Regions from separate parts of the Bradyrhizobium sp. AZCC 2289 genome, predicted to be linked through region 1. Evidence: predicted binding sites of a transcription regulator. Region 1 holds the regulator's gene; the other holds the start of a gene.
The links. The regulator LexA, encoded in region 1, represses DNA repair genes until DNA is damaged. The targets are predictions, from matches to a motif close to TGTTCNNNNTGTGTTCNG.

Region 1 (4,192 bases):
GCGATGCCGGTGGTGTCGGCGGTGGTGATGCCGGCGGGGCTGCTCGGCCTGGTTGCGATGCCGTTCGGTTTCGACGGCGTGTTCTGGGCGATCATGGGAGCGGGCATCGACTGGATGATCGTGGTGACGCAATGGGTCGCGGCGCTACCCGGCGCGGTCGGCCGTATGGCCGCGTTCGGCATCGGCCCGCTGATCACGGCGAGTGCTGCGATCATCCTGTTCGGGCTGCTCCGCACGCCGCTGCGCTGGTCGGGGGCAGCTTTGCTGCTGGTCGCGGTCGTGTGGGCCGTCAGGGTGCCGCAGCCGGATATCCTGATTTCCGCCGATGGCCGCAATGTCGGCGTCCGCGGCGCCGATGGGCGGCTGCACCTGATGCGCACGGCCAAGGATGCCTTTTTGGTCAGGGAGTGGCTGGCGGCGGATGCCGACGCGCGCCTCTCGACCGATGCCTCGCTGGCGGAAGGCGCCTCATGCGATGACGCGGGCTGCGTGACCGGGGCGGCCGGCGGCGCGTTGGTCGCACTGGCGCTGCGGCCTGAGGCTTTTGCCGACGATTGCGAGCGCGCAGCGCTGGTGGTGAGCGCGCGGCAGTCGCCCGCTTCGTGCGCCGCTTCGGTCATCGGCCTCGAGCGTCTGCGGCGGCAAGGCGCATTGGCGTTGCGGCGAAGCCGCGACGGATTTACCATCGATGCGGTCAAGCCCAGGGGTCTCGATCGGCCGTGGTCACCGGGGGTGGCCGGCGAGGGCGAGGCCGAGACAACGATTGTCGCGCCGCGCTTGGCTGCAGCGCGCGCCATCGATGCAACACCGGCGGAGGCCGATGTGCAGGCGGATGAGTAGAGTCTCGTTTGACGCGTTTTCTTCGAAAACGACGAGTAGTCTTTGGTTTGACGGGTTTTCTTCGAAAACGCTATGGGGAGCGCTTTTACTGTCTGTCCGGTAAGGGATGCGCCGGCACTTCGAACGCGCCGAGATGAAATTCCTCCATGCCGTCCGCCGCCCCCGCCGGCATCTGGACCAGCGTAAACGTCGCATCCGGAAATTGTTCCCAGATCGCCAGATCCTCTGCCGCGACGTTAAGCCATCCAAACCTGAACATGTATCGGCCGGGCTCGGTGACGTGCCCGGCTTTTTGCCAAGTGATCTTGGTGACCACCGATCACTCCTTTCTTGGCATCTTTCGGCGACGTACAGCTCTTCTTGCGCCCCCGGATTGCGTCCCGGAGGCGCTCCAATACCATTTCACTCACCGCGCGTCGCAACGCTCGCCGGCCGGAACCGGCGGCGAAGGATCAGCCGATCGAGATCGACGTCGCTGGAGGCGTTTCGACGGCCGGCGCCGCGCGCTCGGTGATCGGATGAGTCACCGTCACCGGCAATTGCAGTACGCTGACCCGCTGTCCCTCGCAGAGCTGCGTCACCAGCACAAAGCTTCCGTCCGGAAACTCGACCGCGTCATGGTGACGTTCCCGAACATGCGGATCGATCATGTTGAACTTGCCGACGCGGAAGCCGACGGTCCGGGTCCAGATCCACCGGTTGTCGTATTTGACGTCTTCGGCAAACGCCAGTTCGGTTCCGGGAAGCATGCAGACCGCGACGTTGGGTTCGCTCTCTGATGCAAATCCGCGGGTCGATGTGCCGCGGAATGTCGTGGTGATCAGCGTCTCTCCGACCTTGGCGGGGCGCGTCGCCATAGCGTGCAGACTATAGTCACACATCGGATGCTCCTCATTCGAGATAGCCGACCCGTGCCTCCTGTTGAGGCAACAGGCCCATATCAGAGTAGACACAGCATACGCGCCTTTGTGGGCAATTGTGCGGCTGGCGTAGGCTTGTCAGATCACAAACGCGCTAACACGCGCTCGGTTCGAACCGTGGGAGCGCGGCGCGCAAAAAAAAGCTCCGACTCCGCCGGGGCCTCTTTTCGTGTCCGAGTTGATCAGTGGCCGGCGGGTGCCGAGAAGCCGCTGTAAGCCCAGCCGGACGGCGCGGGGGCGGCGACCGAATTATTGGCGTTGCGGAATTGCTCGCCGGCCACCACGCGGTTCGCCTTGTTGGCGCGGTGCCGTTCGGCCGCTGAAGCGAACTGCGACGTCGATGCGGCAATCAATGCCGAAACCAGAACCGTCAAAATGGTCTTGCGCATGGTTGTCTCCTCGTGTTGCACGCTGTTTTCGACGAAGCGGGTGCGCTTCGTTGCTTGCGTGCCGAGGATCTAGCGCCGGACTGGGCCGCGGATAATCCTTGCGATTGCCGAAGGACCATCCATCAGGGGTGGATAATCCGCCCCTTGCAGGGAATCGAAAGCGGACCAGCGCGTCCGCTCAATACTTCCGGTCTCAATACTTCCGGTAAAGCCCGATCAGCTTGCCCTGAATCCTGACCCGGTTCGGCGGCAGGATGCGGACTTCGTAGGAGGTATTGGCCGGCTCGAGCGCGATCGAGGCGCCGCGGCGGCGGAAGCGTTTCAGCGTGGCTTCCTCCTCGTCGATCAGCGCCACCACGATATCGCCGGTGTCGGCGGAGTCGTTGCGCTGGATCAGCGCCATGTCGCCGTCGAGAATGCCGGCGTCGACCATGGAATCGCCGCGCACTTCGAGCGCGTAGTGCTCGCCGGAGCCGAGCATATCCGGCGGCACGCTGATGGTATGGCTGCGGGTCTGCAGCGCCTCGATCGGCGTACCGGCGGCGATCCGGCCCATCACGGGCACCGCGACCGGGCGGTTGCCGTCGTCCTCGGAAGCACCGGCGCCGGAGCTGCGGACCTTGCCCAGCGTGCCTTCGATGACGCTTGGGGTGAAGCCGCGGCGGCCGTTGCCGTTACCGCTGCCCGACAACTCGGGCAGCTTGATGACCTCGATGGCGCGGGCGCGATTGGGCAGGCGGCGGATGAAGCCGCGCTCTTCCAGCGCGGTGATGAGTCGGTGGATACCGGACTTCGAGCGCAGGTCGAGCGCATCCTTCATCTCGTCGAAGGAGGGCGGTACGCCAGCCTCTTTCAGCCTTTCGTTGATGAAACGCAGAAGTTCATACTGTTTGCGCGTAAGCATCTCGAGCATTCCCCCGGTTGGTCGCGTCTTCGATTCCCTGAGATCGGGAGTCCGATATCGGGAGTCCGATATCGGAAGTCCGAAACTCCCATTCCTAGACACAAGGTCTCGAAACAAATCATGAACGGACACTATATGTTCGATACATGTTCCGCAACCACTTAATTTCCGGTGAACGCGACCCGGTTTTGCCGGAACGTGCCGCCCGGCGCTTCACTCCGGCAAACGCAGGAGTTCGCATGGCGCGCCGGCACCGGCTGCGGGTGCAAACGGCGGACGTATCACAAGTGCCCTTGCCGCAGCGAGATTCCCGAGCAGCGAACTGTCCTGATGGGTGACCGGGGTTGCGATCAGCGCGCCGTCCGCGCGCTCCTCGAGGCGGGCGCGCAAGTAATCCTCGCGCTGGTCGTTGGCGGCGAGATCGCGGCCGAGCAGCGCCGCTTCTCTGGTGTGATGAACGCTGGCGCGGCCCGACAGCGCCCGAATCAACGGCACCAGAAACAGAAAACCGCAGACATAGGAGGAGACGGGATTGCCGGGCAGGCCGATCACCCGCATTGCGCCGAGCCGGCCATGCATCATCGGTTTGCCCGGCCGCATCGCGATCCGCCAAAACGCCATGGTGACGCCCTCCGCCTCCAGCGATTGCTTGACGAGGTCGTGGTCGCCGACCGAGGCGCCGCCGGTGGTGATCAGGATGTCCGCGCCGGATGCGCGGGCCCGGCGGATGCCCTCGGTGGTGGCCGCGACCGTGTCGGCGGCGATGCCGAGGTCGATAGTCTCGGCGCCCTCGGCCCGCGCCAGCGCGCGGAGCGCATACCCGTTGGAATAGACGATCTGGCCGGGGCCGGGGATGGTGCCCGGCATCACCAGTTCGTCGCCGGTCGCCAGCACCGCGACCTTCGGGCGGCGGCGGACGGCGAGTTCCGGATAGTTCATGCCGGCGGCGAGCGAGAGGTCGCGATCGGTGAGGCGGCTTCCCCCGGCAAGCAGCACGTCGCCCTCGCGGAAATCGACGCCGGCGGGGCGGATGTGCCGGCCGGTTTTCGCGGCCTCCGTGATGGTGATGTGGTCGCCGCCGACCGCCGGATCTTCCCGAACCGTGTCTTCCTGGATGATGACGGCATCGGCGCCGTCGG
Region 2 (4,192 bases), 700 kb from region 1:
AACCTTCTTCTTCAGACCCGCCTCGAAGATATTGCGATTGTTCTTGAACAGGCCCTGCATGCGTCCGGCGGGCGCGCGGCTCATCTCGCCATCGTCCATCCAGAACTTCCACTCGGTCGCGGGCACCAGCACTTCGGCATTCGGGAATGCGGGCGTGCCGTCCGCGGTCAGCAAACCGTTCACGTGGTCGCCGTGGAAGTGCGAGATCACCACCAGATCGACCGCCTTGGGATCGAAACCCGCGGCAACGAAATTATCGGCGAACAGGCCGTTGGCGCCCTTGCTGTTGGCTTTGGATACCGCGCCGTTGCCGGTATCGATCACGACCAGCTTGCCGCCGGTATTGATGACCAGGGGCGCGAAATGGATCGTCATCATGTCGGGCGGCATGAACGCCTTCACCAGCGCGGCGTTGACTTCGTCCTTCTTCGCGTTGGTGATGAAGGAATCTTCCAGCTTGAAGACGTTCTTGCCGTCGGAGACCACCGTGACCAGGATGTCGCCGACCTTGTAGCGGTAGTAGCTCGGCGCCTGCTTGTCGGCGACCGGCGCTGCGGCCTTCGCGGGAGCGGCTGATAACAGGGGCGCAGTGGCGATTGCGGCGGCGCCGGCGAGTGCGTGACGTCGAGTCAGTTCCATAGGTATCCTCCCAGTGAGACGATAACGGCGATGCGGGATTCCCCGCCCTTTGTTGCGCGGCGGGATTTTACCAGCGTTTCGACGGTAACGCGATGACGCTGTCTTTGGGGGCTAACCCCCGCATCACAGGGTTATTCCAGCCGCGCCCGGCGCGCTTCACGCCACGCGCCAAACCCATTCGGCGATCTGCGCGATCACGTCGCCAAACAGCAATAGCGCGGCCGACCAGACCAGCGCCGAGACGAAATTGGCGACCTGAAACGGCCAGTACGACATCTCGAAAATGCCGGCAGCGAGCGGCACCGAGGCCCGCAACGGTCCGAAAAACCGCCCGATGAAAATGCTCGGCACGCCCCAGTTTTTCACAAACGCCTCGCCGCGCGGCAGGATCTCCGGGTAGCGCGACAGCGGCCACATCTGCGCGACGTGTTCCTTGTACCTGTAACCGAACCAGTAGGAGACCCAGTCGCCGAGGGCTGCGCCGATGCCGCCGGCGATCCAGACCGGCCAGAAGCTGATGCCGCTGGCGCCGATCAGGGCGCCGATCGCGACCAGCGCGCCCCAGGCCGGAATCAGCAGCGATATGAATGCGAGCGACTCGCCAAATGCCAGCACCAGCACGATTGGCGCGGCCCAAACCTGGTGGTTGCGCACGAAATCAGCCAGAGCGTGCGCGAAATCTTCCATCGTATCAAAGCCTTCCCGCCCCGTTGATGGCTTGAACCTTTCTGCGGGTTCCGAGCCTAACCACAGGTAAGCCAGCCCGTTGCGTGACTTCAAGTCACAAAGGCGGGCACGGGGCGTGATGTCAGTCGGCTTTCCTACCCGCCCGGCGTGCAACTCTCCAACAGGACAAGGAATTATCGGATGATCGGATCGTTGATGATGTGCGTGAGCGTCGTGGTTCTACTGGTCGGAATGCTCGCCGGCATCGCCATGGGCATCCAGCAAAACTTCACCCTGGCGCCGGCGCACGCGCATCTGAACCTCATCGGCGGCGTGCTCTTGTTCCTTTTTGGGCTGTATTACCGCCTGATTCCGGCGGCCGGGACGACCATGCTGGCCAAGGTGCAGGGTTGGCTGCATATCGCAGGCGCGATTCTGTTCCCTGCAGGCGTCGCCCTGGTGTTGCTCAAGGGGCCTTCGGCTGAGGCCGCGCCAATCCTGGGATCGCTGATTGTGGTCGCGGCGATGACATTGTTCTTGGTCATTGTGTTCCGGACCTCGCGGGCCTAAGGCCGGCTCCCTATTTGAATCGCCGGGCCCGGCGCTGGTCGCCGGAGCCCGGCCGTCACCTTTTCAACCCATCCGTGGCATAGTTAGAGCAACCGATTCGCTGCGCCAGCCGCGCGCAATACATGAAGAACTATGTCCAAACCATTGAAATCTCCTGCAAAGGCTAAATCCGGCAACGATCTGTTCGGGGCCCCGGAACCCAAGGGGCGCGCCCCGCTCAAGGTCGCGGCCCGCTCGGGCAGCGCCGAGGCCGGCTACACCGCGGCCGACATCGAGGTGCTCGAAGGGCTTGAGCCGGTGCGCCGCCGGCCCGGCATGTATATCGGCGGCACCGACGAAAAGGCGCTGCATCACCTGTTCGCCGAAGTCATCGACAATTCCATGGACGAGGCCCTGGCGGGCCACGCCACCTTCATCGAGGTGGAACTCGGCGCCGACGGGTTCCTGACCGTCAGCGACAACGGCCGCGGCATCCCGGTCGATCCGCACCCGAAATTCCCGAAGAAGTCCGCGCTCGAAGTCATCATGTGCACGCTGCATTCCGGTGGCAAATTCGACTCCAAGGTCTACGAGACCTCGGGCGGTTTGCACGGCGTCGGCGTCTCCGTCGTCAACGCCCTCTCCTCACGGCTCGAAGTTGAGGTGGCGCGCAGCCAAAAACTCTACCGGATGAGTTTCGAGCGCGGCCAGCCCAAGGGCAAGATCGAAGACCTCGGCAAGATCAACAACCGCCGCGGCACCCGTATCCGCTTCAAGCCCGATACTGAGATTTTCGGCGCCAAGGCGGCATTCAAGCCGCAGCGCCTGTTCAAGATGGCGCGCTCGAAAGCGTATCTGTTCGGCGGCGTCGAAATCCGCTGGCGCTGCGACCCCGAGCTCTTGAAGGGCATCGAGGACGTTCCGGCCGAAGATACCTTTCACTTCGCGGGCGGCCTGAAAGATTATCTCGCCGCCGCGGTTCACGCCGACACGCTGGTGCATCCGGATATCTTCTCCGGCAAATCCGGCCGCAACGGCGCCCACGGCGCCTGCGAATGGGCTGTCGCGTGGACGGCGGACGCCGACGGCTTCCTCTCCTCCTATTGCAACACCGTGCCGACGCCGGACGGCGGCACCCATGAATCCGGCATGCGCAGCGCGATGCTGCGCGGCCTGAAGGATCACGCCGAGCGCATCGGCCAGGGCAAGCGCGCCGCCTCCGTCACCTCCGAAGACGTGATGGTCGGGGCTGCCGTGATGCTCAGCGTGTTTGTGCGCGAGCCTGAATTCCAGGGCCAGACCAAGGATCGGCTCGCCACCGCCGAAGCCCAGCGCATCGTCGAGCAGGCGATCAAGGATCCGTTCGACCACTGGCTGTCGGGCAATCCGCTGCAGGCCAACAAGCTCCTGGATTTCGTCATCGAGCGCGCCGACGAACGGCTGCGCCGCCGCGCCGAAAAGGAGATTTCGCGCAAGACCGCGGTGAAGAAACTGCGGCTGCCCGGCAAGCTTACCGATTGCACCAACAGCGCGCAGGAGGGCTCCGAGCTCTTCATCGTCGAGGGCGACTCGGCCGGAGGCACCGCCAAGCACGCGCGCAACCGCCAGACCCAGGCGATCCTCCCCTTGCGCGGAAAAATCCTCAATGTCGCTTCCGCCGGCAAGGACAAGCTGACAGCGAACGTCCAGCTCGCTGACCTGATGCAGGCGATCGGCTGCGGTACTGGCGCGCATTACCGCGAAGAGGATCTTCGCTACTCGCGCATCATCATCATGACCGACGCGGACGTCGACGGCGCCCACATTGCGTCGCTTCTTATCACCTTCTTTTACCGCCAGACGCCGCGGCTTATCGATGAAGGGCATCTCTATCTCGCGGTGCCGCCGCTCTACAAGCTGACCCATGGCAGCAAGACGGTGTACGCGCGCGACGAGGCTCACAGGGATCAGCTTCTCAAGAGCGAATTCAACGCCAACGCCAAGGTCGACGTCAGCCGTTTCAAGGGCCTCGGCGAAATGATGTCGGCGCAGCTCAAGGAAACCACGATGGATCCCGCCAGGCGCACGCTGTTGCGCGTCGTGCTGCTGGCCGACGACCGCGAAGGCACCGCCGATTCGGTCGAGCGGCTGATGGGCACCAAGGCCGAAGCGCGGTTCGCCTTCATCTCCGACAAGGCCGAGTTCGCCAGCGACGATTTGCTGGACGTTTAGGCTGCAAAATCCGGGCTTCGCGGGTGTTTTGGACGAATTTCAACCCAAAAGCCCGCTTTTGGCTCGATTCAGCGCGATTTACGGCCCTTGCTGCCGGTTCGCTTCCAACCACCCGCGCTTCGTTTTC

Region 2: a site for LexA is predicted at 1,990-2,007, ahead of parE (DNA topoisomerase IV subunit B). Genes of this name have one in related genera too.

What each region holds. Positions count from the first base shown of each region.
Region 1 is NZ_JAZHRY010000001.1:10,050,344-10,054,535, reverse strand. It holds partial or broken gene V1289_RS47340 (ComEC/Rec2 family competence protein) at 1-840, shown strand, start outside; gene V1289_RS47335 (hypothetical protein) at 926-1,156, opposite strand; gene V1289_RS47330 (hypothetical protein) at 1,293-1,721, opposite strand; gene V1289_RS47325 (hypothetical protein) at 1,943-2,149, opposite strand; gene lexA (transcriptional repressor LexA) at 2,343-3,053, opposite strand; gene V1289_RS47315 (molybdopterin molybdotransferase MoeA) at 3,267-4,192, opposite strand, start outside.
Region 2 is NZ_JAZHRY010000001.1:9,350,586-9,354,777, reverse strand. It holds gene V1289_RS43850 (MBL fold metallo-hydrolase) at 1-639, opposite strand, end outside; gene V1289_RS43845 (DedA family protein) at 796-1,326, opposite strand; gene V1289_RS43840 (hypothetical protein) at 1,507-1,875, shown strand; gene parE (DNA topoisomerase IV subunit B) at 2,008-4,065, shown strand.